4 regions of the Pseudomonas frederiksbergensis genome follow, and region 2 is predicted to be linked to each of the others. Evidence: predicted binding sites of a transcription regulator. Region 2 holds the regulator's gene; each other region holds the start of a gene.

Region 1 (7,236 bases), 2.9 Mb from region 2:
AATACTGATTGATTGCGACCAGCTCATTGGCAAGAATCTTGTTGAGGTGCTGGATGACTGTGATGTCGCCTTTCATGATGGGGTCCTGCCCTTTAATTGCCCTATATCCAGCGGAGTTTGAGCTGAGCAGTTGTTAGTGTCAAACCTAAGTTATTGAATAGTATATGAAAATTAATCGGAATAAGAATGTTTGTGTTCCGCATCCTTGCGCTAAGCGATTGAATTACGGGTATAAAAAAACCGGACGCTAAGTCCGGTTCTTTGGAATGTTCTATTTACGCTGCCGAAAATTCTACAGGGTAGGGGATCGCCGCCTGGCCCAATTGCAATTCGGACAGGGTTTCGCGTACCACTTGCTTGGCAAGGCAGGCGCATTTACCGCATTGGCTGGCAACGCCGGTGGCTTGGCGTACCTCGCGGTAGCTGCAGCAACCTTCATAGATCGCATCGCGGATTTTTCCGTCGGTGACACCAGTGCAGAGGCAGACATACATAAAGTGAGAACCGTCGTGGGTTATGGCTCAATTGCGACGGATCTTAATGTTAACGAGAATGATTGTCAAAGTGGTTTCGGCAGGCTTTGCGTCAGAGCGGCGACTGCCAGACGAACGGCATAAGGCGGCCCGGGATCGTGTCATTAAATCTACCCAGGGGTTTTTGATGTCGTTGCAAAAAGCGCTAAGGAATGCTCAAAAACGCGGTGTATGATGGTCGGTCCTTGCGAACGGCACTCGATTCATGAGCCTGTCGTTTATCCGCGACAGACTGGTTCGATACCGTTCTTCACGCCACCACACCAGGAGATATCCAATGAGCGTACTCGTAGGCAAACAAGCCCCTGACTTCACCGTACCGGCCGTACTCGGCAATGGCGAAATCGTTGACAGCTTCACCCTGTCCTCGGCCATCAAAGGCAAATACGGCCTGGTGTTCTTCTACCCACTGGACTTCACCTTCGTCTGCCCGTCCGAGCTGATCGCTCTGGACCACCGCATGGCTGACTTCAAGGCACGCAACGTTGAAGTGATCGCTGTTTCGATCGACTCGCACTTCACCCACAACGCCTGGCGCAACACCCCGATCAATGCCGGCGGCATCGGTCAGGTTCAGTACATCATGGCTGCTGACATGAAGCATGACATCGCCAAGGCCTACGACGTTGAGTCCGAAGGCGGCGTGGCGTTCCGTGGCGCATTCCTGATCGACGACAAAGGTGTTGTTCGCTCGCAGATCGTCAACGACCTGCCGCTGGGCCGTAACATGGAAGAGCTGATTCGTCTGGTCGATGCCCTGCAATTCCACGAAGAGCACGGCGAAGTTTGCCCGGCCAACTGGAAAAAAGGCGACAAGGGTATGACTGCTTCGCCAGAAGGCGTTGCCGCTTACCTGACCGAGAACGCTGGCAAGCTGTAAGCCACGCGTCAGGCATAAAAAACCGGCTGCTGAGGCCGGTTTTTTATGGGTGGGATAAATCCTGCGACTGAATCAGTCGTTGAAATCTTCCCAGCCGCCCATCTGTTTCCAGCGATTGACGATGCCGCAGAACAGATCGGCAGTCTTCTCGGTGTCGTAGCGAGCCGAGTGGGCCTCGCGACCGTCGAAGTCGATGTCGGCCGCCTGGCATGCCTTGGCCAGGACAGTTTGACCATAAGCCAGACCGGCCAGTGTCGCGGTGTCGAAGCTGGAGAACGGGTGAAACGGATTGCGCTTCATGTCCAGGCGCGTAACGGCGGCATTGAGGAAGCCCAGGTCGAAGCTGCTGTTGTGGCCGACCAGGATCGCCCGTTTGCAGCCGTTGGCCTTCAGAGCCTTGCGCACACCACGGAAGATGTCAGTCAGGGCAGTCTCTTCACTGACGGCCATGCGCAGGGGGTGATCGAGCTTGATCCCGGTGAACTCCAGCGCAGCGGCTTCGATGTTGGCGCCTTCGAACGGTTCTACACGGAAGAAGTAGGTGTGATCAGGGTACACAAAACCTTTTTCGTCCATGCTGATGGTCGTGGCGGCAATTTCCAGCAAGGCGTCAGTGGCACAGTTGAAACCACCGGTTTCAACGTCGACGACAACTGGCAAGTATCCACGGAACCTGGCTGCCATCGGGTGACGTGAACCACCTCCGCCTGAACCTTCCTGTTCGTCGTCGAAATGGTCTTCACTCACGCGTGTTCCTCCAGCAGGCGCCAGCGCAGTTTTTCACCGGCGCGCAGCGGGATGACAGTCAGCTCGCCGAATGGCAGGCTGGTTGGGGCGGTCCATTCTTCGCGGACCAGGGTAATGCGATCGGTGTTCGCCGGCAGGCCGTAGAAACGCGGACCGTTGAGGCTGGCGAAGGCTTCGAGCTTGTCCAGCGCATTACGCTGTTCAAAGGCCTCGGCGTACATCTCGATCGCTGCATAAGCGGTATAGCAACCGGCACAGCCACACGCGGCTTCTTTGGCATGCTGGGCGTGCGGGGCCGAGTCTGTGCCCAGGAAGAACTTCTCGCTGCCGCTGGTGGCGGCGTCAAGCAGGGCGACCTGATGGGTATTGCGCTTGAGAATCGGCAGGCAATAGAAGTGCGGACGAATCCCGCCCACCAGCATGTGGTTGCGGTTATACAGCAGGTGGTGAGCGGTAATGGTTGCGCCAACGTTGGCCGAAGCCTCGTTGACGAACTGCACGGCATCGCTGGTGGTGATGTGTTCGAACACCACTTTGAGCGTTGGGAAACGTTCCACGACCCGGCGCATGTGCTCGTCGATGAAGATTTTTTCGCGGTCGAAGACATCAACGTCGCCGCGGGTGATTTCACCGTGAATCAGCAAGGGCATCCCGACTTCGGCCATGGCCTCGATCGCAGGGAATATCTTGTCGATGCTGGTAACACCGGAATCCGAGTTGGTGGTCGCGCCAGCCGGATACAGCTTGGCGGCGTGAACGAAACCGCTGGCCTTGGCCTCGCGAATTTCATCGGGTGTAGTCCGGTCGGTCAGGTAGAGCACCATCAACGGTTCGAAACGGCTGCCGGCCGGGCGCGCAGCGAGAATACGCTGGCGATAGGCGTCGGCTTCAGCGGCGTTACGCACCGGTGGTACCAGGTTAGGCATGATGATGGCGCGACCAAAGGTGCGCGCGACATCCGCGACAGTATTGGGCAACACAGCACCATCGCGAAGATGAATATGCCAGTCGTCGGGACGCAGCAGGGTCAGGCGGTCGGACATTGGGGATTCCAGGCGGGTCAAACTCAAGGGAATGCTACCGGAAAAGACTCATCCAGGCACTCGCTATCAAGTTTTGCAGCAAGCTTCCGATATGACAAAGGTATGCCGTAATTATATGTATCGGTCTTTTTGTTGTAGAAGCCAGTGGAGCCTCCCGTGCGCCAGCGTTATTTAGCCTTGCTCAGCGTGTTTGCCAGCCTTCCTGCGATGGCGCTCACTTTCCAGACGCGTCTGGAGAGCATCGAGTGGACGGTCGAAGGCGACAAGTTCGAATGCCGCCTGACCCAACCGATTGCTGATTTCGGCTCGGGCGAGTTCGTGCGACGAGCAGGCGAGCAGGCAACCTTTCGTCTGAAGGCCTACAACCCGATGATCGCCGGTGGTTCGGCGACGTTGCTGGCCGCCGAGGCGCCTTGGCAACCGGGGCGCGGCGATATCAATCTGGGTTCGGTCAAAGTCGGCAGCGGTGATGTGCTGTTCAACAGTTCGCAACTCCAGGCCGGACGCCTTATCGGTGGTTTGATGGACGGTCGCAGTCCGCTGATTCGCCATTATTCGCGCGATGGCGGTGTGTCGGAAGTTCGTTTGCTGCCGGTCAGTTTCAGCAAGGCCTACGCCGATTATCAGGCGTGTGTCGCCAAGTTGTTGCCGATGAATTACGAGCAGGTGAAGCAGGCTGAGGTTGGTTTTCCTGGTGGTGGTATCGATCTGGACGCGCAAGCCAAAGCCAAGCTGCAGGTCATGCTGAGCTTCATGAAGGCCGACCCGACGGTCAATCACATCGAACTCGACGGCCATTCCGATAACAGCGGCAATCGCCTGACCAATCGTGATCTGTCCCGGCGCAGAGCGCTGGCGGTGATGGACTTCTTCAAGGCCAATGGCGTTCAAGAATCACAGATCACGATGCGTTTTCACGGCGAACGTTATCCGTTGGCCCCTAACACCAACACCGCCAATCGGGCCAGGAATCGCCGGGTCAACGTTCATCTCGAGCGCGTTGCACCTACCGACAAACCGGCTCCGCAAGTCAGCTCGGCAAGCGGTGCCGCGACGACCTCCTGAACCGGCTGAAATCGTCGCTCGCTCGACATAATCTGTCGCTTCATCATCATAAGCTGTCGCGCCTCTGTAATTTATCCTCTCGCAGCGGTAGACTTCTTGGCTTTCCGTAGAACCCCGTGGAGTGATGGCATGGCGGACGTAAACAAGGTCGTTCTGGCGTATTCCGGCGGCCTGGACACTTCGGTGATCCTCAAGTGGCTGCAGGATACTTATAACTGTGAAGTGGTGACCTTTACCGCTGACCTGGGTCAGGGTGAAGAGGTCGAGCCGGCCCGCGCCAAGGCACAAGCCATGGGCGTAAAAGAAATCTACATCGACGATCTGCGCGAAGAATTCGTGCGTGATTTCGTTTTCCCGATGTTCCGCGCCAACACCGTTTACGAAGGCGAGTACTTGCTGGGTACTTCCATCGCTCGTCCGTTGATCGCCAAACGCCTGATCGAAATCGCCAACGAAACCGGTGCTGACGCCATTTCCCACGGCGCGACCGGCAAGGGCAACGACCAGGTTCGTTTCGAACTGGGCGCTTATGCACTCAAGCCAGGCGTGAAAGTAATCGCCCCTTGGCGCGAGTGGGACCTGCTGTCCCGCGAGAAGCTGATGGATTATGCCGCGAAGCACGCGATCCCGATCGAACGTCACGGCAAGAAAAAATCTCCGTACTCGATGGATGCCAACCTGCTGCACATCTCTTATGAAGGTGGCGTGCTGGAAGACACCTGGACCGAGCACGAAGAAGACATGTGGCGCTGGACGGTCTCCCCGGAGAACGCTCCCGACAAGCCGCAGTATCTGGAGCTGACTTATCGCAACGGCGATATCGTTGCACTGGACGGCGTCGAAATGACCCCGGCTACCGTGTTGGCGACCCTGAACCGTATCGGTGGCGAACACGGTATCGGCCGTCTGGATATTGTCGAGAACCGCTACGTGGGCATGAAGTCCCGTGGTTGCTACGAAACACCTGGCGGCACCATCATGCTGCGTGCTCACCGGGCGATCGAATCGATCACTCTGGACCGCGAAGTGGCTCACCTCAAAGACGAGCTGATGCCGAAATACGCCAGTCTGATCTACACCGGTTACTGGTGGAGCCCTGAGCGTCTGATGCTGCAACAGATGATCGATGCTTCCCAGGCGCATGTAAACGGCGTGGTTCGTCTGAAACTGTACAAGGGCAACGTGATCGTCACCGGTCGCAAGTCTGATGAGTCGTTGTTCGACGCCAACATTGCCACCTTCGAAGAAGATGGCGGCGCCTACAATCAGGCTGATGCCGCTGGCTTCATCAAGCTGAACGCTCTGCGTATGCGCATCGCCGCAAACAAAGGCCGCAAGCTGTTCTGATGCTGTTGGCATGATCAGCCATTGTGGCCCCGTTTGTAATGGGGCCACAATGTGATCGAAGAAATCGTGTGTGGATGTTTGTCTCCTGAATCTGCGTCACTAAGTCCGGTGGCTTTGACCTCCTGGATTGTCTGTACCTCCTTTCTGTTCTGTCGGTGTCAGAGACTATTTGCCCGGCCACTGATACAGGGTGGGTGTCAGTGCTGGCTGACGACGGTCATCGCCAGCGTGCTCAAGTTATAAATCATGTAAAAAGACTCTTTGGACTCTTTGGACTCTTTGGCTTTTGCATCTGATTTTTTGAGTGCTCTTTCGTTAATCAGATGTTCCGACTCGTCGCTCGTCAGAAAGATGATCATGTCACGGTGGTGGTGTTTCCTTAAATAGAGAGTGCTCATCAAACTGTCGAAATCTTTCTTTTTACGAATCCACCGTGTATCAATGATTTGCATGCCGTATATCGATATCGACGCAGGTAAAGACACTTGGTGTTGGCTCGACAGGTTCGCGATGAGTGTTATATAGGCGGGTGGCGCGGGCGCGCTCTGGAGTAGATAGTCGGGTTTACCGCCTTTGATTGAAATCGGTTGATTGTCCTCCTCAACAGAGTCGTTGGTGGCGGTGTTTCTGTTTTTTTGGGGTCGAGCAGCATCGTCGATGACTTTTACAAATTGCTTGCTCTTTTGAAAGTCAGAAGGTGCATACAGTGATTTGTAGTTAAGGTTTAGCGTGATAAAAAATAGAAAGAGCAGGTAAAAAGGGAAGCTGATCAGGAACCAGATGTAAGTCTGGCGCTCCTCGTTGTCAAGGAAGGGTAGCGATAGGGCCGCCGAGGTTTCGGAGAGTGTCGCAAATATCGCAATTATGGTCATCGGGTTGGATATTTTTTTTTGAGTTTTTTTCATTTTTATTGCTCGTTAAGTAGAGTTCTATAGTGGGTTCCTTGTGGGCGAAAATGTTAAGTAATAGTTATTGTCTGGTATCAATCAATGGCTGTTTGTAAGGGAGTTGTAGATCGGTCTGCTTTGCAGTTTTATCACTGTTTTAAACGGATCAATAGCTTTCTTTTGGTGTGATTTATGTAAGGGGGGGCGAGAGTTGGTTGTTTTTTGACAGTGGGTTCATGTTCCAGATTGGCCGGGATGGAGTGTGTATTGTCAGCGTGTTTTTTTGATGTCCGCTGAAGAAAGCAGTTGATCGGAGGAGGGTAAAGCCTCGAGTAAACTTTAAGCGACATTGTTTTTTATGAAAACCTGTAGGGGGAATCCTTGTTGTTTGTAGGGATTGTCTCTCGGTGCGGGTGGTTGGGGTGGGCAGCATCCCAAGGTCGAAACGACTACGCTATTGTGCGGTCTCTAAAAATTCGAACAGCGAAAATTGGACTTGCCCATGAATAAAGTGCTGATCGTGGATGATCACCCCGTCATTCGTCTTGCTGTACGTATGCTAATGGAGCGTCATGGCTACGAAGTCATTGCCGAAACGGACAATGGTGTAGATGCCCTGCAACTTGCCCGCGAACAGATGCCGGATATCGTGATACTGGATATTGGTATTCCGAAACTGGATGGCCTGGAAGTTATTGCACGCTTGACCTCGACCACCATGCCTTTGAAAGTGC
Region 2 (7,236 bases):
TGCGTGAATTACTCGAAGTGCAGTTGGGTTCGCTGGCCTGGAACCAGTTGCAAGGCAGTCGTCCGCAGCAAGCCAATCTCTGGCGTCGCCTGCAACGCATCGGCCTGTCCGGCCCGCTGTCGCGCGATCTGCTGGAACTGATTACTGAAATTGAAGAGCCCCGTCAGGCCTGGCGCATGTTGTTGGCGCACCTGGCGCGGATGATCGTCACCCCTGAGATCGAACCGCTCGAAGAGGGGGGCGTGATTGCCATGGTCGGCCCTGCCGGCATGGGCAAAACCACGACACTGGCCAAGCTGGCCGCACGTTATGTGCTCAAGTACGGCGCGCAGAACATCGCGCTGGTGAGCATGGACAGCTTCCGCATTGGCGCTCAGGAACAACTCAAGACCCTGGGGCGTATCCTCAATGTCCCGGTGACTCACGTCGACCCGGGCCAGTCCCTGGCTCAAGCCCTTGATCCGCTGCTGCGCAAGCGTGTGGTGTTGATCGACACCGCCGGTCTGCAGGCCAGTGACCCGGCATTGCGCATGCAGCTGGAAAGCCTGGCCGGTCGCGGGATCAAGTCGAAGAATTATCTGGTGCTGGCCACTACCAGCCAGAAACAGGTGCTGACGGCCGCTTATCACAGTTACAAGCGGTGCGGGCTGGCAGGCTGCATCCTGACTAAACTGGATGAAACGGCGAGTCTGGGCGAAGTGCTGAGCCTGGCAATCAGTCACGAATTACCTGTCGCTTATCTGACCGATGGGCCAAGGATCCCGGATGATCTACATTTACCGCGCCGGCATCAGTTGGTCAGTCGCGCAGTAAGCGTGCAGATGCAGGAAGAACCCAGCGAAGAAGCCATGGCTGATATGTTCGCTGACCTCTACCACAGCCCGACCAAGCGCGTCGGCTGAGGTAATAATGAATAGATTTGTATCTACATCGATGGCCTGCCATGCATTGTTCCGAAGTGAGCGCGCAGCCAGTCATGTAGCCCGCGTCTAAGCAAGACAAGGTAAAGAACGAACATGGGCAGCATGCATCCCGTACAGGTGATCGCAGTGACCGGCGGCAAAGGTGGCGTCGGGAAGACTAATGTGTCAGTGAACTTGTCCCTGGCTCTTGCTGAGCTCGGCCGGCGCGTCATGCTGCTGGACGCCGATCTGGGGCTGGCGAACGTCGACGTCCTGCTGGGGCTTACGCCCAAGCGTACGCTGGCCGACGTCATCGAAGGCCGCTGTGAACTGCGTGATGTATTACTTCAGGGGCCGGGCGGAATTCGTATTGTTCCCGCAGCGTCCGGTACCCAGAGCATGGTTCATCTGAGCCCGGCCCAGCATGCAGGCCTGATTCAGGCATTCAGCGACATTGGCGATAATCTCGACGTATTGGTGATCGACACGGCAGCGGGTATTGGTGAGTCGGTCGTCAGTTTTGTTCGCGCAGCCCAGGAAGTGTTGCTGGTGGTTTGCGATGAGCCGACCTCGATCACCGACGCCTACGCGCTGATCAAACTACTCAACCGCGATTACGGCATGAACCGCTTCCGCGTGCTGGCCAACATGGCGCAAAGCCCTCAGGAAGGACGGAATCTGTTCGCCAAGTTGACCAAGGTCACGGACCGCTTTCTCGACGTCGCCTTACAATACGTCGGTGCGGTTCCTTACGACGAATGCGTGCGCAAGGCCGTGCAGAAGCAGCGCGCTGTGTATGAAGCGTTTCCTCGCTCCAAATGTGCGCTGGCGTTCAAGGCCATCGCGCAGAAAGTCGATACCTGGCCGCTGCCTGCCAACCCGCGTGGGCACCTGGAGTTTTTCGTCGAGCGTCTGGTGCAGCAAACTGCGGGTCCGGTTCTATGACAGCCAGCGGTTACAACCTGTACAAAAAGTCGGCGCGTGACGCGCAGTACGAGCTGATCGAGCGTTACGCGCCACTGGTAAAACGCATTGCCTATCACCTGCTGGCCCGCTTGCCGGCCAGTGTTCAGGTCGAAGACCTGATCCAGGCAGGAATGATCGGTTTGCTTGAAGTGTCGACCAAATACGACGCGAGCAAAGGCGCGAGTTTCGAGACGTACGCGGGGATACGTATCCGTGGCGCGATGCTCGATGAAGTCCGCAAGGGTGACTGGGCGCCACGCTCGGTCCACCGCAATACCCGGATGGTGAGTGACGCGATTCGCTCAATTGAAGCTAAAACCGGGCGTGACGCTAAAGATCACGAGGTTGCGGCCGAACTCCAATTGAGTCTCGACGATTATTACGGGATTTTGAATGACACCTTGGGCAGTCGCCTATTCAGCTTCGACGATCTGTTGCAGGACGGCGAGCATGAAGGACTGCACGAGGATGGCGCGAGTGCTCATCTCGAACCGTCGCGTGACCTGGAAGATGAACGCTTTCAGGCTGCACTGGCGGATGCGATTGCCAATTTGCCGGAGCGTGAGCGACTGGTGTTGGCGCTGTACTACGACGAAGAGCTGAACCTCAAGGAAATCGGTGAGGTCCTGGGGGTCAGTGAATCGCGGGTCAGCCAGTTACACAGCCAGTGCGCGGCCCGTTTGCGGGGGCGTTTGGGGGAGTGGCGAGCGCGCTGACAGCAGTGTGGGGACACTGCGAACGAAACAGGCATGGCGTAAAGCTGTGTCGGTCTTCATCCGTTGTGCTCCGACAGTCGTTGAGTGCTCTGCCTGATTGATTGAATGGCGTGTTCAGGTGCTGAACGCGTTTAAGACTGCTTGGAGGTCGAATTGGACAAGAACATGAAAATCCTCATCGTTGATGACTTCTCAACGATGCGGCGGATCATAAAAAACCTGTTGCGTGACCTTGGGTTCACCAACACGGTCGAGGCCGACGATGGCGTCACTGCCATTCCGGTACTCAACAGCGGGAGCATCGACTTTCTGGTAACGGACTGGAACATGCCTGGCATGACCGGTATCGATTTACTGCGTCACGTGCGCGCCGATGAAAAGCTCAAGCACCTGCCGGTGTTGATGGTCACTGCCGAAGCCAAGCGCGAGCAGATCATCGAAGCCGCTCAAGCCGGTGTAAACGGCTATGTGGTCAAACCCTTCACGGCCCAGGCGTTGAAAGAGAAGATCGAAAAAATATTCGAACGCATCGGTTGATGTGCGGAGCCACTGCGCCACGGGGGGAGCTATGGAGCAAAGAGAATCTTCACAGGGCGATTTCGAATCGACTCTGAAAAAACATGCCCAGGAACTGGTCGAAAGCCTTGAAAAGGGCAGGTTCGGCGACGCTGTGCAACTGATCCATGAGCTCAACCAGACCCGTGACCGCGGCCTGTACCAGGAGGTGGGCAAGCTCACTCGTGAATTGCATAGCGCGATCGTCAATTTTCAGATTGACCCGCACATGCCGCAAGCCGAGGAGGTTTCGCAGATCACGGATGCTACCGAGCGCCTGTCCTATGTGGTCAAGCTGACCGAAGCGGCCGCGAACCGGACCATGGACCTGGTCGAGAACAGTACTCCGCTGGTCAATGGTCTGAGCACTGACGCGCAGGCCTTGAGCGCAGACTGGGGGCGCTTCATGCGCCGCGAAGTCGGTGCCGAAGAGTTTCGTGAGCTGGCCCGGCGCGTCGACGGTTTCCTGACGCGTAGCGTCGAGCAGGCTCAGGTCGTCTCGGGCAACCTCAACGATATTCTGTTGGCTCAGGATTACCAGGACCTGACCGGTCAGGTGATCAAGCGCGTGACCCAATTGGTCACCGAAGTCGAAAGCAACCTGCTCAAGCTCGTGCTCATGGCCAGTCAGGTGGACCGCTTTGCGGGCATCGAACATGACCGTGAAGCGATGCTGGCTGAAAAAGATCCGCAAAAACATCTCTCGCAGGGTGAAGGTCCGCAGATTCATGCCGATAAACGAGAAGACGTTGTGTCCGGTCAGGACGATGTGGACGATTTGTTATCCAGCCTAGGATTTTAGAGTTTTAGCATTTTAGGTTTTTTAGGTTTTTAGACCTTTAGGAGCACCCCTTAATGAGCTTCGGCGCCGATGAAGAGATCCTTCAGGATTTCCTGGTTGAGGCCGGCGAGATTCTAGAGCAACTGTCCGAGCAACTGGTCGAGCTGGAAAGCCGGCCAGATGATGCGGATCTGCTCAATGCAATTTTTCGCGGTTTTCACACTGTAAAAGGGGGCGCCGGCTTCCTCCAGCTCAACGAGCTGGTGGAGTGCTGTCACATCGCCGAGAACGTGTTCGACATCCTGCGCAAGGGTGAGCGTCGCGTCGACTCGGAACTGATGGACGTGGTTCTCGAAGCGCTGGACGCGGTGAACAGCATGTTCAGCGAAGTCCGTGAGCGTGCACCGATCACTGCGGCTACGCCAGAACTGCTGGCAGCTCTGGCCCGTCTGGCCGAACCTCAATCGGCCGATGTGGCGGCACCTGTTGCCGAGGTGGTCGAAGCACCTGTCGCTGAAAGCGAATCGGGCGACATCACCGACAACGAATTCGAACTGCTGCTCGACTCGCTGAACGCGGTCAAGGCTGAGGCCCAAGCATCCGTTGCCCAGGCACCTCAAGTGGCTGCCGGCAGCGATGAAATCACCGATGCCGAGTTCGAGTCGTTGCTCGATCAGCTGCACGGCAAAGGCCAGTTCGCCGCCGACGCGGTGGCAGCGCCAACCGCACCGGCTGCCCCGAAAGCGGCAGGCGACAGCTCCGACATTACCGACGACGAATTCGAAGCACTGCTCGATCAGTTGCATGGCAAAGGCAACTTCGCCGTTGATGCTCTGGAATCGGCGATTGCTGCCGTTCCGGCGCCAGCGGTACCTGTGGCTGCTGCCGCTGGCGGTGATCTGATCTCCGATCACGAGTTCGAATCGCTGCTCGACGAATTGCATGGCAAAGGCCAGTTCACTGAGGTCGGCACAGGTTCTGCTGCTTCGGTGGCGGCTCCGGTCGCCAAGGCCGCGGCACCCAAGCCTGTCGCAGCAGCGCCCGAGCCAAAAGCTGAAGCGCCGAAGCCTGCCGCCGCTGCTGCACCGGCTCCAGCTCGCGCACCTGCTTCACCGCCACCGGAAAAACCGGCCAGTGAAGCCGAGACCACCGTACGTGTGGATACCGCGCGCCTCGACGAAATCATGAACATGGTCGGCGAACTGGTACTGGTGCGTAACCGTCTGGTTCGTCTGGGACTCAACAGCGGCGACGAAGCCATGTCCAAGGCCGTGTCGAACCTCGACGTGGTCACGGCCGACTTGCAGACCGCGGTGATGAAGACCCGGATGCAGCCGATCAAGAAAGTCTTCGGGCGCTTCCCGCGACTGGTTCGCGACCTCGCGCGCCAGTTGAAGAAAGAGATCAACCTGGAGCTGGTCGGCGAAGAAACCGACCTCGACAAAAACCTCGTCGAGGCCCTGGCCGACCCGCTGGTCCACTTGGTGCGCAACTCCGTCGACCACGGTATTGAAGAGCCGGCTGATCGCGAAGCCATGGGCAAGCCCCGCAGCGGCAAGGTGATCCTGTCCGCTGAGCAGGAGGGCGACCACATCCTGCTGTCCATCTCTGATGACGGCAAGGGCATGGACGCTGATGTTCTGCGCGGTATTGCCGTGAAGAAAGGCTTGATGGACAAGGATGCGGCGGACCGTCTCAGCGAGACCGACTGCTTCAACCTTATCTTCGCTCCGGGCTTCTCGACCAAGACCGAGATCTCTGATGTCTCCGGGCGTGGCGTGGGCATGGACGTGGTGAAAACCAAGATCGCCCAGCTCAACGGCACCATTAATATCTACTCGACCAAGGGCAAGGGTTCGAAGATCGTCATCAAGGTCCCGTTGACCCTGGCGATCATGCCGACGCTGATGGTCATGCTCGGCAACCAGGCCTTCGCCTTCCCGCTGGTCAACGTCAACGAGATTTTCCACCTCGACTTGTCGCGCACCAATGTAGTCGACGGTCAGGAAGTGGTGATCGTGCGGGACAAGGCACTGCCATTGTTCTACCTCAAGCGCTGGCTGGTCAGCTCCGCCGCTCACGAAGAGCAGCGTGAAGGCCATGTGGTGATCCTTTCGGTGGGCACTCAGCGGATCGGCTTCGTCGTCGATCAGTTGGTGGGCCAGGAAGAAGTGGTCATCAAGCCATTGGGCAAAATGCTCCAGGGAACCCCGGGCATGTCCGGCGCCACCATTACCGGTGACGGCCGCATCGCCTTGATTCTCGATGTTCCGAGCATGCTCAAGCGTTACGCCGCACGGCGTATTTGATTCTGGCGGAGCGGGGCGACTGAGCCTCGCTCCGTCTAACGGAGTGTTTATGGCAGTCAAAGTCCTGGTGGTGGATGATTCTGGTTTTTTCCGCCGCCGCGTCTCGGAAATTCTTTCGGCGGACCCTAGTATCCAGGTTGTCGGTACGGCGACCAACGGTAAAGAGGCGATCGATCAGGCCCTGGCCCTCAAGCCAGACGTGATCACCATGGACTACGAGATGCCGATGATGGATGGCATCACGGCGGTGCGGCACATCATGCAGCGCTGTCCTACCCCGGTGTTGATGTTCTCCTCGCTGACGCACGAAGGCGCTCGGGTCACGCTCGATGCGCTGGACGCTGGCGCGGTGGATTTCCTGCCAAAGAATTTCGAAGACATCTCGCGCAACCCCGAGAAGGTCAAGCAACTGCTGTGCGAAAAGGTCCACAGCATTTCGCGCAGTAACCGTCGTTTCAGCGCTTACAGCGCTCCAGCTCCAGCGGCCGCGCCAGCCCCAACGCCGGCACCTTTGAGTTTCGGCAGCAGTGCAGCTACAGCTGCGCCTGCGCCTGCGCGTCCGGTACCGGCACCGATTCCCGCGCGTGCGCCTGTTGCCAGCACATCGTCACCGGCACCGAAACGCAAAGCCTACAAACTGGTTGCCATTGGTACGTCAACCGGTGGACCGGTCGCGTTGCAGCGGGTGCTGACACAGCTGCCGGCCAACTTCCCGGCGCCGATCGTGTTGATCCAGCACATGCCGGCGGCCTTCACCAAGGCTTTCGCCGAGCGTTTGGACAAGCTCTGCCGGATCAGCGTCAAGGAAGCCGAAGATGGTGACATCCTGCGTCCTGGTCTGGCCTTGCTGGCACCGGGTGGCAAGCAAATGATGATCGACGGCCGGGGCGCGGTGAAAATCCTCCCGGGCGACGAGCGTCTGAATTACAAACCCTGTGTGGACATCACCTTCGGTTCGGCGGCCAAGTCCTACGGCGACAAAGTTCTGGCGGTAGTCCTTACCGGCA
Region 3 (7,236 bases), 2.6 Mb from region 2:
AGGGCAGGGCGGCGATGAAGCGTTCATAAACCTGACCCAGTTGAAGCCCGCTGGTAATGTCGCCATCAAAGCGCAGCTTGCAACCCGTCGCCGAGATGTCCAGCAGTTTGCCTCTGACGGGCGTCTTGAGCTTTTCGCCACCGAGTTCAATGTTCACCAGTTGTGCCAGTTTCAAGGCTGCGCGAAACGCGTTGCGACGCTGGTGATAAACCACTTCATCGGGCAGCGTGCCACGGTAGCAGCGGCCGCCGTTGGACTCGTCGATGGTCAGTGCGCCGTTGCTTTCCCAGGCAATGCGTACGCCCTCATGAAAGCCTTCAATCCGAAAAGCTTCACCGGCAAGCAGGAAGCGTTCGCCATCGCGAGGGATCATTTCGTCCAGTGCAATCATGTTGCTGTCACGATCGACATCGACCAGATAGCTCTGAAAGCGCTGGCTGCGTTCATGGAACGTGATGATCAGGGGATCATGGCTCTCTTGCAGCATCCGCAGGTTGCCGGTGATTTCCAGCGGGGTGCGGAGCACCTTGGGTGGCTGCGGAGCATCTTCCGCGCTTGAGGCGTTGAACACGGTTTATCAATCTCCAGACAGAATACGATCACACGCAAGAGCCAGCATTCTGCCAGCATGTTTCGTGCCTTGATAGAGCGCGCTTATTTATGAGTTCAAGCCTGACTGAGTGCGCGGGGCTTCGCAAGCATGGAGGTTGATCCACGGGCGTCATAAAGTGCTGGAGGCTCGCCACCGTTAAGGATTTTCAGCTGATTGGCGGTGGTGGCTTGTTGCACCTGGATCGAGCGGCCATTGAGCTCGTTGGCGGCTTGGCAGTCTGCAAGCAGTTGGGTCAGAGCGTCGCTTTGGGTCAGCAGCTGATCGCCGATACTTGAGTGAGCGGCGAACTGCTCCAGACCTGCGCGGCTGGCAGGAAGGTTCAGGCTTGCGAGAATTTCGCTGCGTTTGCGGCCATGCTGTTCCAGCAGAATGATCAGTGCCTGTTTCTGCGCCAGAATATCTTCGAGCTGCGGCATGTCGCGGCCGTGCAGGGCGAGGGATTCGGTCTTCAGCAGCTCCAGCAACTGTTGAGCTGGAGCAAAGTCATCGGTGATCAGTTGCAGTAAATTAGTGTCGTGCATGGCTGGCCTTGGGTTTTAAGCGTCCAAAAGCCTGGCGCAGGCCTTTGGCTAGCGCTGGGCTTCGAAGTTGAGCAGTTTGCTGGCTACACGGTTGCTGTCGACCTTATAGCTGCCATCGGCAATCGCTGCTTTCAACTCGGCCACGCGGGCGTTGTCGACGGCAGGCTGATCGCGCAGCTTGTCAGTGATCTTCTGCAACTGTTGAGCCTCATTGCTGAGGTGTACCGATTCCCCGCTTTTGGTGGCACTGACCTGTTCGGTCGAGGTACTCAGCGGCGCGGATTTGCCGGCATCACCGGTTTCCTTGTTGGCGCTGGTCCGCGTGCTGCTTGCGAGCGTGGGGGAGCTGTTTAAACGGCTGAAATCGATGACCATGATAAAAAAACCTCTGGGGATTTGGACGCTTGCCATGTTTTCGGCCATACCCGGAAAAACTTTAGGCTCAATATTGATGAGCTCGGGCGCGTCGGTATTTGCCCTGCGTGAGGCACAGTTTAGGGAACAGGACGGTTGCGCGCCAGTTATCTACATGGAAACTTCCACCTGCCCCGGGGCCATGACTTGCGCCTTGATGACCCGTTGAGAGTTGAGGTTTTTGACTCTGATCTGCTCGCTCAGGCCGCCATTGGAGAGCGCCTCACCCGGCATCCGCACACTGAGCGTGCCGCTGCGGGCGGTGATGACCACCTGATCGCCCTTGCGCACGACTTCTGCCTGCTCCAGATGGACGAGTGTAATGACCTGGTCGCTGACCATTGGTCGGACAAGTTTTTGTCCGATGGCTTGATCGACGTTTGTCAGATATCCCTGATTGATCAGGCTGATATCGCGCTCACGCAGCATCACGTCTGAGGGCTCGATGATCCCGGCCCGTCTGAGGGGGCGGGTGGTCGTGACGACTTCACGAAACAGGCGGACTTGAGCGGGTACGAAGACGGTCCAGGGGGCGGCCCCGTCGCAACGGACCTTCACCGTAACCCGGCCTAAAGGTATGGCCGGGCTCTCCAGTGTCGCTGTCAATTCCTTGTCGCACGCCGGCATGTACATGCGCGGGTCGAGCTTGTTGACCTCGATTTCGTAGCGCCCTTCGGTTTGACTGGTGGCCAGATAGTCTTCTACGGTGAATTCAAGAAAGCCCTGAGTGACGCCGATAAGTAGATCAGGCAAGGTAACCGGGTCAGCAAAGGCAGGGCTGCCAGCGTTCAACAGGCATACGGCTGACATAGCGCCGAGGAATTTGCGGCACATTGATGTCAGGCGTCGGGAAAATGTCGTTTTTGCGTTCATAGCAGTTAAAAAGCAAGCGCCGTGCCGTTTAGTGATGAATGTGCGTCGCAACACACTTAGCGTTGATGTAGGAGTCTGGGCATGGCTGGTGTAATGGATTCGGTTAACCAGCGCACGCAACTGGTAGGGCAGAATCGCCTGGAGCTGTTGTTGTTCCGTCTCGACGGCCAGCAGCTTTACGGGATCAACGTGTTCAAGGTTCGGGAGGTGCTGCAATGCCCCAAACTGACCGTGATGCCCAAGTCCAGTCCTGTCGTGTGCGGCGTGGCGAATATTCGGGGGGCAACCATTCCGATTCTGGATCTGGCAATGGCGACCGGCTCAGGCGGGTTGCGGGATCAAAGCAATCCTTTCGTGATCATTACGGAGTACAACACCAAGACCCAGGGGTTTCTGGTGAGGTCGGTCGAGCGGATCGTCAACATGAACTGGGAAGAGATCCATCCGCCGCCCAAGGGCACGGGTCGCGATCATTACCTGACCGCTGTGACTCGAGTCGACAATCAGTTAGTCGAAATCATCGACGTGGAAAAGGTCCTGGCGGAAGTTGCGCCAACCTCGGAGAACATTTCCTTCGGTGTGGTGGATGTCGAAACCCAGCACAAGGCGATTTCCTTGCGCGTGCTGACGGTCGATGACTCGTCGGTGGCGCGCAAACAGATCACGCGTTGTCTGCAGACGGTGGGGGTTGAAGTTGTTTCGTTGAACGACGGTCGGCAAGCGCTGGACTATCTGCGCAAACTGGTCGACGAAGGCAAGAAGCCGGAAGAGGAATTTTTGATGATGATTTCTGACATCGAAATGCCCGAAATGGACGGTTACACCCTTACAAGCGAGATCCGCAGCGACCCTCGCATGCAAAAGCTTCATATCATCCTGCATACTTCGTTGTCAGGTGTGTTCAATCAGGCGATGGTGAAGAAAGTCGGTGCCGATGACTTCCTTGCCAAATTCCGTCCTGATGACCTGGCATCCCGGGTAGTCGACCGGATCAAAGCAGCAGACAACAGCTAGTGGCCTTCGCTCCTGGCGGTCAACACGATTTAAGAGGCAGCATCATTGTCTACGGGTAATTTGGATTTCGAACAGTTCCGGGTCTTCCTGGAAAAGGCCTGTGGCATTTTGCTCGGTGAGAACAAGCAGTATCTGGTGTCGAGCCGTCTCAACAAACTGATGGAACAGCAAGGCATCAAGTCCTTGGGGGAGTTGGTGCAGCGCATGCAGACCCAGCCGCGCAGTGGTTTGCGCGAGATGGTGGTGGACGCGATGACGACGAACGAAACCCTCTGGTTTCGTGACACCTATCCGTTTGAAGTCTTGAAGAACAAAGTGCTGCCTGAGTCCATCAAGGCCAGTCCCGGGCAGCGTCTGCGGATCTGGTCGGCCGCGTGCTCGTCCGGGCAGGAACCGTATTCGCTCTCGATGTCGATCGACGAGTTCGAGCGGGTCAATATGGGGCAGTTGAAGATGGGGGTGCAGATCGTTGCCACCGACCTGTCCGGAACCATGTTGACCAACTGCAAGACTGGCGAGTACGACAGCCTGGCGATTGGTCGCGGTCTTTCGCCGGAGCGGCTGCAACGTTACTTCGATCCGAAAGGGCCGGGGCGATGGGCAATCAAGGCACCGATCAAGAGTCGGGTAGAGTTCCGCTCGTTCAACCTGCTGGACAGCTACGCCAGTCTCGGCAAGTTCGACATCGTGTTCTGCCGTAACGTGTTGATCTACTTCTCTGCCGAAGTGAAGAAAGACATCCTGATGCGGATTCACAGCACGCTGAAGCCGGGCGGTTATCTGTTCCTGGGGGCTTCCGAAGCATTGAACGGGTTGCCGGATCATTACCAAATGGTCCAGTGCAGCCCGGGGATCATCTACCAGGCGAAGTGATTGGTCGGTAGTCGGTACTGCATAAAAAAAACGGGAGTCCTCAAGGGCTCCCGTTTTTTTTTGCCTGCCAAATCTACTGCGGGAGGCGGCAGAAAAGCGGCAGGCGACGGAAATCAGTTGCCGCTTTTCTGGCATTGCCGCTTTGCCGCTGCCCGCAAAGCCCCGGTTTACGGGGTTTTATAAGCTGGCACGAGGCTTGCTACACCCCTGTTACGAAAAATCAGGTCACCCAAAGGTTTCCGACATGAGCATCAGCTTCGATAAAGCGCTCGGTATCCACGAACAAGCCCTGGGCTTCCGCGCTCAGCGTGCCGAAGTCCTGGCCAACAACATTGCCAACGCCGATACCCCGAACTACAAGGCTCGGGATCTGGACTTCTCGTCGGTGCTGGCTGCCCAGAGCGACAAGAACAAGAACGGCACCTTTGCTTTGAACATGACCAATAGCCGTCATATCGAAGCCCAAGGTCTGAGCAGTGGTGACGAGTCGTTGCTGTATCGCACGCCGATGCAACCGTCGATTGACCAAAATACCGTGGACGCCCAGCTGGAACAGTCGAACTACGCGGAAAACGCGGTCAACTTCCAGGCCAGCTTCACGCTGCTCAACAGCAAATTCAAAGGGCTGGTCTCAGCCCTGCGCGGGGAGTAATTCATGTCTCTGTCCAGTGTTTTCAACATTGCCGGTAGCGGCATGAGTGCTCAAACCACTCGCTTGAACACCGTCGCCAGTAACATCGCCAACGCCGAGACCGTCTCTTCGAGCATCGATCAGACCTACCGTGCTCGTCACCCGGTGTTCGCCACCATGTTCCAGGGCGGTCAGTCCGGTGGCAGCGATTCGCTGTTCCAGAATCAGGATGCTGCCGGCCAGGGCGTGCAGGTACTCGGCGTAGTCGAAGATCAAAGCAACCTCGAAGCACGCTACGAGCCGAACCATCCGGCGGCTGACGCCAAGGGTTACGTTTATTACCCCAACGTCAACGTGGTAGAGGAAATGGCTGACATGATTTCTGCCAGTCGTTCGTTCCAGACCAACGCGGAAATGATGAACACCGCCAAAACCATGATGCAGAAGGTCCTGACCCTCGGTCAGTGATAAGGGGCGACTTCGATGAGTGTTACCGATACCACCAGCAGCCTGAGCATGACCGACCTCCTGGCGAACTCTTCGGTCAAGAGCACCAGTACGGCTGCGAATGGCCTTGCCGCAGCCACGCAAAGTGCGACCGGCAGCAAGTCGTTGGGCAAGGATGCGTTCCTGCAATTGCTGGTGACGCAGTTGAAGAACCAGAACCCGCTTTCGCCGCAGGACAACGGCGCGTTCGTGGCTCAACTGGCGCAGTTCAGCAGCCTTGAAGGGATTACCTCCCTCAATACGACCGTGAGTTCCCTGGCCAGTAATTTCAGTTCTTCCCAAGCCTTGCAGGCTTCTTCTCTGGTGGGGCGTTCGGTGATTGCGCAAACCGGCACCGCCAAGATCAGCGACGCGAGCAAGGGCCTGACCGGTACGGTCAACCTGACATCGTCGATCTCCGACGGTACGGTGAAAATTAGCGACTCAAGCGGAAATGTCGTGAGAACCCTTAATTTGGGCAGCCAGCCTGCGGGCAGTGCCAGCTTCAGTTGGGACGGCAAGGACAGTAGCGGCGCTTTGGTTCCGGCGGGCACGTACACCTTCAAGGCCAATGCTCCGGTCAACGGCACGGCGACCGATCTGGCCACCTACCTGCCCGCAACAGTCAACAGCGTGACCATCAGTCAAACCGGTGGCGAGTTGATGCTCAATCTTGCAGGTCTGGGCGCCATCGCCCTGTCCAAAGTTCAAACCATTGGTATATAGAGCCAGCTAACGCGGCACAAAGGAGTGGAATATGTCTTTCAATATCGGCCTTAGCGGTCTCTATGCAGCCAACAAGCAACTGGATGTGACCGGTAACAACATCGCCAACGTCGCGACCTCTGGTTTCAAGTCCTCCCGCGCAGAATTCTCGGATGTCTACTCGGCGACCAAGCTGGGTAACGGCAGTAAAGTCGTCGGCAGTGGCGTACGCCTGGCCAACGTTTCCCAGCAGTTTACCCAAGGTGATATCAGCAACACCGGTAACGTGCTGGACATGGCCATCAACGGTTCGGGCTTCTTCACTCTGAGCAACAACGGCTCGACGTCCTACACCCGTGCCGGTACGTTCAAGGTCGACAAAAGCGGCTACGTTACCAACACCGACTACACCTCTCGTTTGCAGGGCTACGCGGCGGACGCCAATGGCAAGATCATCAATGGTGTGTTGACCGACCTGAAAATCGACACTTCGAACCTGGCACCAAAGCCGACGTCGACCGTGTCCTCGACGATCAACCTGAACTCGACCGCTGCGGTGATTGACGACACGATTCCCGCCAACACATTCGACCCGACCAACACCGCCACCTACACCAAGTCATTCAGTACGCCGATCTATGACAGTCAGGGCAACTCGCACGTCATGGATCAGTACATGGTGAAGACCGGTGCCAACACCTGGAAGACCTACACCCTGGTAGACGGTCGCAACCCGGATGCCACCGGCAGCGACCCGAAAGTCACCGCCCCGATCGCTACGACCATCACGTTCGATTCGTCCGGCAAACTGGTCTCGGTGGCCACGCCGCCTGCCACACCGGCAGCGCCTAACGTCGGTAACAGCATGACATTGGCTGGCTGGGTGCCCGGCAAGGTGACCAACGGTGTATGGGCCGCTAACGGTGCAACTGCCAGCGCCGCGGGCATGACCATTTCGATGACCAACACCACACAGTTCAATGCCGACTCCGCCCGCTCGATTCCGGCTCAGGATGGTTACGCCACTGGCGAAATCACTAACCTGACCATCGACGGCACCGGCACCCTGTTCGCCAACTTCAGCAACAACCAGAACAAGGCGATCG
Region 4 (7,236 bases), 1.1 Mb from region 2:
TTTTGCATGTACAACTCGCAATTGCCAACGGATGGCAACTCTGCGCCAAACGGTTCGCTGAACCTGGACGCTGGCGCGTTCACCAAAAACGCTGAACGCCACAACAACGAGCGCATCAGGCAGTTGCTCAAAAGCTTCGGCCTGCGAACCAGCCTGATTCGCCTGAAAGTGATCGACGCGCTACTGACCGCTGCCGAGAGCGATCGCCCGCAAGGGGTGCGCGGCGTGCATAGCCACTTGCTGGACCTGGATATACCCCTGTCTTTTCTCAGCGTTCGCGAAGTGCTGAAGCGACTGTGCAGCGAAGGCGTGGTTGTCTTGAACGATGACAAGAGCTACAGCCTGCACCCGCAAGCCGCAGCCGTGCTCTACGGCAGTCAATGACGCGTTACCGCGTCGCCTAGGCTCTGTACGAAAACTGCCTGCGCGTCGACCAGGCTGCGTTAAAAACAGGCTCGGACGAACGGAGTGAGAACGTCCGAAGGACGGCCCGAAGGGGTCGCGCAGCGGATAATGCTCATTTAGGGACCTAAAGTCGCGTGCGACCCCAGCCGTTCCTCGCCTGTTTTTGCCTTGCCTGATCGCCGCTCGGCGAGTTTTCGTACAGAGCCTAAGGTTTGACCTTGCGCCGCATCACCCCATTGATCACTACAACGACCACCGCCACGCCAATAGCGATGTACTGGAACAACTTTTCGCTGATCATTCCGGTGCTCTGCATGTACGACAGACCAAGCATGATCCCCAGCACGACAAGGGAGATCAGAATCGAATATTTCAAACGTTGCGACTGGGTCATTACGGGTTCCTGAACCTGAACATATGTATCCGGTTTGTATCGTGGCGCATGCCAAGCTCATACGCTTCTTCGGGGATGAGCGGCTGCAAGCGGGGTCTCATGTTACAGCCCATGAAGCATTTTGGCTTCATGCGGTTCAAACGATGAGGATTGAGAAATGTTCCGTCGAATCACACTGCTGATTCCCCTGCTGATTATCCTGACCATGAGCGGTTGCGTATGTTTCCCATGCGGAGGTGGCTGGCATGGCGACCACCGCTACTACCATGATGGCTACTACCGCCGTTGACTTGTTTTAAGCGGCGCGCTCACCTCATTAAGTGCTCCCCTGTTCTCAATAGTTGACAACTATTGAGAACACCACGACATTGCATCGCGCGTTGGAATTGGGCATCAATTTGCTCGATACCGCCGATATTGATGGTCCGCACACTAGCGAAGAGCTGCTATGTGTGACGGACCTGTTGCGCTTGAGGATCAGGCTTTGCCGTTGACACCTTTGGTGTTCGGAACAGCTGTGCCGTTGCCCATGCCATAGGTTTTCAGGTTCTGCAGTACATAAATCGCCTTCTTGTACTCGGGGATCAGGTGATTGGCGTACTTGTTACCTTTGAGGTTATTGCTCTGAATGTTGTCCAGTTGCGTGGCGAAGTACTCCAGCGCATTGAATTTTTCATCCGGGTTTTTCTGCACCCCAAAGCGATCGAACTTGTCGCCGGCGTTGAGCAGCGTCAGAGCCGTCACATCGCTGATCAAACCCCGATCCCGCAAAAAGGCGCTGACGTTTCCGAGCTGTTTGACCGTGACCGTCTCGGGGTCGAATCCCTTGAAGTTCTTGTAGAGCTTCTGCTCGTTCATTTTTGCAGTGTTCAGTGCTAATGGGTCGTTACCCACCAATGCGAGCATCTGCTTGACCTTGACGCTCTGCGACACGGGTTTACTGCCCCCCGTTCCGCCCTCGCGAACCAGTAAACCGGCCTTGCTGGTCCAGCCTCCGACATAACCGATCGTCATGACAATGCCCCTGTGCGCAGACGTCCTTGTAAGGCGACCATAAAAAGTCCTTATTCAACCGATGGAATTGCGCGCAAGTATCAATGTGCCAGTGCCCCTCCACCTACAAATATTTCAGCCTTTTACAATTCTTGTACAATTCGGATACAAACCACCAAACCCTTGAATCCATTGGCTTGAAACCATTGTTTAACCATCAGACCATCATTGAATTCGCTTGAAACCGCGGAAAAAACACGTTGCCAGTCCGGGATGAAAGCGAACATGGCTCACGCCCGTGACTGACCGGTCGTCCATAAAAAGCCTGTTTTGGGACCATAGTACTAAAGGCCGTCTACCGCAGGCCGATAGCTGCTAAACGCCGCACCAATTCAACAAGAGCGCTTAGCACAAGGACAGGTTCAATGCCCGCACTCCGTACCATTCAAGCCCGTTACACGCTGTTTCTGGTGCTGTTTATCCTGCTGTTATTCGCCTTGACAGTGGTGGGTATCAGCCAGTTGGTCGCGCCGAAACTCCGGCACACGGAAGAACAGGTGGCCCTGAACCGCATCGCCGAAGTGGCCGAACAGATCCAGGGCGAACTGAACAAGGTTCAAGCGCAGCAACGCAGCATCACCCAGACCATCCCCCTGCTCGACAGCGCGACCATCGACACCGTGTTGCCTGGTCTGGTGGACCAGTACGGTGAACTGAAAGTGTTTGGTGGCGGGATCTGGCCATTGCCTGGCCAGCGCGAAGCCGGACGCAACAAATTCAGTACCTTCTGGCACCGGGATGCGTCGGGCAAGCTGGCCGTCAACACCTTCTGGAACAGTGACGCGGCGCCCAACTATTACGACCAGTCCTGGTACAAGGGCGGAATGCAGACACCCCGCGGCCAATGCGCCTGGGCCGCGGCCTATAAGGACGACGCCAGCGCCGAACCGCGCACCAACTGCGCCATGGCGATAGCGCGCAACGGCGTGCCGTACGGGGTCGCGACCATTGACGTCACCCTGGGTTTTTTCAATGAACTGGTGGCGCGCAAGGAAAAAGACCTGGGCGCCGAAATGCTGATTGTCGAGGCCGACGGCAAGATCATCAGCAACAGCTCGCGCATCAGTGGCCCGATTGTCTTGAAAAACATCAGTGAGCTGGCGGGCAACTCGCCGTTTGCCGCGCAGATCAAAACCGCGCTTGAGCGCCGTAACACCTCGCTGCAACGCGTCGAGTTCGACAATCAAGGCGTGGCGAACACCTTCTTCATGCGACCGATCGAGGGCACCCCGTGGTTCCTCGCCACCGCCCTGCCGACCACGCTGATCACCGCTCAGCGTGACGATGTACTGAGCACCTTGAGTCTGCTGCAGATCCCGATGGTCCTGCTGCTGGTGCTGCTGCAAATGTATGCGATCCGCCAACTGATCCAGCGTATGAAAGCCTTGAAAGCCAACATTGATGCACTGTCCGGCGGCGACGCCGACCTGACCCGACGCATCACCATTCGCGCCGAGGATGAACTGGGCGCGATCGGCCATTCGGTCAACACCTTCATCGCCTACCTGCAAAACATGATCGGCGAAGTCACTCAGGCCACAGGCGCCATGGCCTCAAGCCTGGACAAACTGCAACAGACCTCGGCACACACCAACCAGATCCTGCAGCGTCACGCCTCCGAGACCGACCAGACCGTCACCGCCATCACCGAGATGAGTTCTACCGCCGATAGCGTCGCCGAGAATGCTGCCGAAACCGCCGCGTTTACCCAACGTGCCAACGAACACGCGGACCGCTCGCGGGTGGTGGTGGGCGAAGCCTCAACCAGCGTGATCGCGTTGATCGACGAAGTGGCCAGCGCCACCCACAAAGTCGAAAGCATGCAGCAGGACGCCCAGCGCATCACCGAAATCCTCGGGGTGATCGGTGCCATTGCCGGACAAACCAACCTGCTGGCACTCAACGCCGCGATCGAAGCCGCGCGGGCCGGCGAACAAGGTCGAGGCTTTGCAGTGGTCGCCGATGAAGTACGCGCCCTCGCCGCCCGTACCCAGGCCAGCACCTCGGAGATCAACGAGATGCTCACCCGCCTGACCCAAGGTGTCAGCTCTTCGGTGGCGGCGATGGAAAACACCCAGGCCAGCTGTCAGTCCGCCGCCGATGCGACAGCGCGAGTCAACGCCGGGCTCGATGAAATGGCCGGCTCGGTCAGCCACATCAACAGCCTCAGCACCCAGATCGCCACCGCCGCCGAGCAACAAAGCGCGGTGACCGAGGAAATCAACCGCAGCATGGTGCAGATCCGCCATATGGTCGAAGAGCTGGTGCAAAGCGGTCACGCTACCGAGCTCAATACTCGCCAGCTGCTGGACGCCAATACTCGGGTCAGTTCGATCATGGGGCGCTTCAAGGTCAAGTGAGCCAGGCAATGACGCCCGCGCGTTTCGCGTGGGCATAACTGTCAAGATCTGCCTTCAAGGGATGTCTATGTATAACGTTGAAACATAAGTGCCCTGCTTCATCGGGGAAAATGGTCAAAATGCGCTGCGTGAAATGATCAGCGAGAGATAACCGATGAAAACCACACTGCGTCTGGCAGCCCTTTCTGCCTTGCTCATCAGCTCCCTGGCCCAGGCGGCCGAGCTGATTCCGATCGATGTCCACCGCGATGCCAATTGCGGTTGCTGCAAAAAGTGGATCGTGCATCTGGAAACCAACGGCTTCAAGGTCAACGACCACGTCGAAGCCAATATGAGCGAAGTCAAACAGCGCCTTGGCGTCCCGCCGCGACTGGCTTCATGTCACACCGCTGTGATCAACGGCAAATTCGTCGAAGGCCATGTTCCCGCTGAACAGGTACTGGCCTTGAGTAAATCCGACCTGCTCGGCGTGGCCGCTCCGGGCATGCCCATGGGCTCGCCAGGCATGGAAATGGAGGGCATGGCCGATGCTTATCAGGTCATGGGGTTGACCAGGAATGGCACCGATGAAGTGATCGCCGACTACCCGGCCCGGTAATCGCAAATCCTTTTGCGGTGTCTACGCGATAGCGAACGCTTTTTCTGCTGCTGCCATCCGCACCAATAGAGTGCGGACGGCTCTTTGCCTCGCCCCACTCTCTGGCAACCCTCTCCCTCTTTTTGTGCCTCGGCTGCGAAAGAACTTGCACTTCGTCGGTGCGGGTGCAGCTCATTGAGCCCGGAAATCGTGGCGGCAGAACCGATTGTCGAACAATTTCAAAACGTCACACACTCCGCTCTAAGTTCTGACCTAGACTCCATTTCGTGACTGGAAACCGGCCGGTCATTTTGTGGGGAAAAACTCGAAACTTTCTGCCGAAGTAACGGGTCAGGTTAAAGGTAAGGCCGCAGCGACTGGTGCAATCCTTGCAACGACCACTACAGCCTTTGAGATTCAGCGCATCGACCAGCGTTTGCTGTTCCTTGCGTAGCGCTTTTGCGCCCGGCCACAGGAACTGGCCGCCTGCATCGTGGGGTGAGATGCCTGAAACAGATCAATAAAACGGGAGAAACACATGAACAGTGCCGCTTTAGAAATCCAGGGAGAGCGTTCTCACCAGCAAATTGGCGAGCCGACCTCGATGTCGGTTCTTGCCCCGGGTGCGAAAACGGTACTGCCCGCTCCACGTCAGAATCCAAACAAGAAGAAAGTGCTGTTTGTGACCTCGGAAATCGCCGATCTGGTGAAAACCGGTGGCTTGGGTGACGTTTCTGCCGCATTGCCCCGAGCCATGGCCCATTTGCACGATGTTCGGGTGTTGATTCCCGGTTATCCGCAAGTGATGCACAGCGAAAACCCGATCCACATCATCGGCGAACTGGGCGGTCACGCGGCCTTGCCCCCCTGCAAGATTGGCCGCATGGACATGCCGGACGGGCTGGTCATCTACGTCTTGATCTGCCCCGAACTGTACGAGCGTGAGGGGTCGCCCTACGGCGCCAACAATGGCCGCGACTGGCCGGACAACCATATTCGTTTTGCCCGTCTGGGCCTGGCAGCCGCCGACATCGCCGCCAATCTGGCACAGATTCACTGGCGCCCGGATCTGGTGCACGCCCACGACTGGCCCGCAGGCTTGGCCCCGGCCTACATGCACTGGCGTGGTCAGCGCACGCCGACTCTGTTCACCATTCATAACCTCGCTTACCAAGGCGTGGTCAGCCTCGCCTCTTGCCCCGAACTGGGTATTCCCGAACATGCCCTGCAACAGGAAGGCATGGAGTTCTACGGCAAACTGTCGTTCCTCAAGGCTGGCATGGCCTATTCGAGCCATATCACCACCGTCAGCGCGACCTACGCCCAGGAAATCACCACCCCGGCCTTCGGCTGCGGTCTCGACGGTTTCCTTGCCAGCAAGACCCAGCAAGGTCTGCTCAGCGGCATCCCGAATGGCATCGACGAAAGTTGGGACGCTGCGACCGATCCCCACCTGTATTGCCCGTTCAGCATCGGCGACTGGGACGGCAAAGCAGTGAATGCTGCCCACGTGCGCGAGCTGTTCGGTCTGAAAGACTCCAAGGGTCCGCTGTTCGCGGTGGTCTCGCGATTGGTGTACCAAAAAGGCCTGGACCTGACCGAAGCCGTGTCCGAGTTTATTGTGTCTTCGGGTGGGCAAATCGCGATCATCGGCCGGGGCGAGCCGGAAGAGGAACAAGCCATGCGTGCCCTGGCCCTGCGTTTTCCAGGGCAGATCGGTGTGCGCATCGGCTTTAACGAAACCGATGCGCGGCGGATGTTTGCCGGCAGTGATTTCCTGTTGATGCCCTCACGCTATGAACCCTGCGGCTTGAGCCAGATGTATGCACAGCGTTTCGGCTCGTTGCCGGTCGCACGCAACACCGGAGGGCTGGCCGACACCATCGAAAATGGCGTCACCGGTTTTCTCTTCGATGAATCCACGGTTGCCAGCTACGAGGAAGCCTTGCGTCGGGCGTTCAAGGTGTTCGCCTACCCGGCCCTGTTGAACGCCATGCGCTGCCGGGCCATGGCCGCGCCGTTCAACTGGTGCAAGGCGGTCGAGCCCTATGCTGAGCTCTATGAGCAACTGGTCGCCAAGGCGTTGGGTCAGTCGGTCAAGCCGTGAGAGGGATCCTTGAATGCCGTTACGGACTCTGGAAACCTGGCCCCACGGCGCCGTCATGCTGGATGCCGAACACACCCGCTTCGCCTTGTGGGCACCCGATGCGTTTTATGTGAGTGTCGAGCTTGAAGACGGGCAATCACTGCCGATGCTACCCCAGGCGGACGGCTGGTTCGTGATCGAGACCCATTGCCCGGCCGGCACCCGCTATCGCTACAACATCGATGGCGAACGGAACGTGCCGGACCCCGCGTCCCGGGCGCAAGCCGGCAGTCTTACGTCACCCAGCGTGGTGGTTGACCCGCACGCTTACCGTTGGCAGCACTGCTTCTGGCAAGGCCGG

Evidence for each region. The regulator FliA, encoded in region 2, starts transcription of late flagellar genes. The targets are predictions, from matches to a motif close to CTAAAGTTTNNNNNNNNNNNGCCGNTAA.
Region 1: BLL42_RS19750 (flagellar protein MotY) is a predicted target of FliA. The motif match lies at 3,269-3,296, and genes of this name have one in related genera.
Region 3: flgM (flagellar biosynthesis anti-sigma factor FlgM) is a predicted target of FliA. The motif match lies at 1,547-1,574, and genes of this name have one in related genera.
Region 4: BLL42_RS00830 (methyl-accepting chemotaxis protein) is a predicted target of FliA. The motif match lies at 2,137-2,164, and genes of this name have one in related genera.

Annotation. Positions count from the first base shown of each region.
Region 1 is NZ_CP017886.1:4,115,484-4,122,719, forward strand. Features, by position in the region: gene bfr (bacterioferritin) at 1-76, opposite strand, end outside; gene BLL42_RS19730 (bacterioferritin-associated ferredoxin) at 276-494, opposite strand; gene BLL42_RS19735 (peroxiredoxin) at 811-1,413, shown strand; gene rnt (ribonuclease T) at 1,486-2,160, opposite strand; gene pyrC (dihydroorotase) at 2,157-3,203, opposite strand; gene BLL42_RS19750 (flagellar protein MotY) at 3,360-4,268, shown strand; gene BLL42_RS19755 (argininosuccinate synthase) at 4,398-5,615, shown strand; gene BLL42_RS19760 (hypothetical protein) at 5,813-6,520, opposite strand; gene BLL42_RS19765 (response regulator transcription factor) at 7,005-7,236, shown strand, end outside.
Region 2 is NZ_CP017886.1:1,234,220-1,241,455, reverse strand. Features, by position in the region: gene flhF (flagellar biosynthesis GTPase FlhF) at 1-902, shown strand, start outside; gene fleN (flagellar synthesis regulator FleN) at 1,017-1,847, shown strand; gene fliA (RNA polymerase sigma factor FliA) at 1,844-2,584, shown strand; gene BLL42_RS06240 (chemotaxis response regulator CheY) at 2,750-3,121, shown strand; gene BLL42_RS06235 (protein phosphatase CheZ) at 3,153-3,941, shown strand; gene BLL42_RS06230 (chemotaxis protein CheA) at 3,995-6,229, shown strand; gene BLL42_RS06225 (protein-glutamate methylesterase/protein-glutamine glutaminase) at 6,279-7,236, shown strand, end outside.
Region 3 is NZ_CP017886.1:4,400,902-4,408,137, forward strand. Features, by position in the region: gene BLL42_RS21030 (flagellar brake protein) at 1-571, opposite strand, end outside; gene BLL42_RS21035 (flagella synthesis protein FlgN) at 667-1,134, opposite strand; gene flgM (flagellar biosynthesis anti-sigma factor FlgM) at 1,183-1,509, opposite strand; gene flgA (flagellar basal body P-ring formation chaperone FlgA) at 1,660-2,421, opposite strand; gene BLL42_RS21050 (chemotaxis protein CheV) at 2,503-3,435, shown strand; gene cheR (protein-glutamate O-methyltransferase CheR) at 3,481-4,308, shown strand; gene flgB (flagellar basal body rod protein FlgB) at 4,553-4,960, shown strand; gene flgC (flagellar basal body rod protein FlgC) at 4,964-5,407, shown strand; gene flgD (flagellar hook assembly protein FlgD) at 5,423-6,151, shown strand; gene flgE (flagellar hook protein FlgE) at 6,183-7,236, shown strand, end outside.
Region 4 is NZ_CP017886.1:173,115-180,350, forward strand. Features, by position in the region: gene BLL42_RS00815 (fe2+ zn2+ uptake regulation protein) at 7-384, shown strand; gene BLL42_RS00820 (hypothetical protein) at 611-799, opposite strand; gene BLL42_RS30740 (hypothetical protein) at 957-1,088, shown strand; partial or broken gene BLL42_RS30940 (aldo/keto reductase) at 1,147-1,248, shown strand; gene BLL42_RS00825 (hypothetical protein) at 1,277-1,813, opposite strand; gene BLL42_RS00830 (methyl-accepting chemotaxis protein) at 2,218-4,212, shown strand; gene BLL42_RS00835 (DUF411 domain-containing protein) at 4,367-4,810, shown strand; gene glgA (glycogen synthase GlgA) at 5,328-6,896, shown strand; gene treZ (malto-oligosyltrehalose trehalohydrolase) at 6,910-7,236, shown strand, end outside.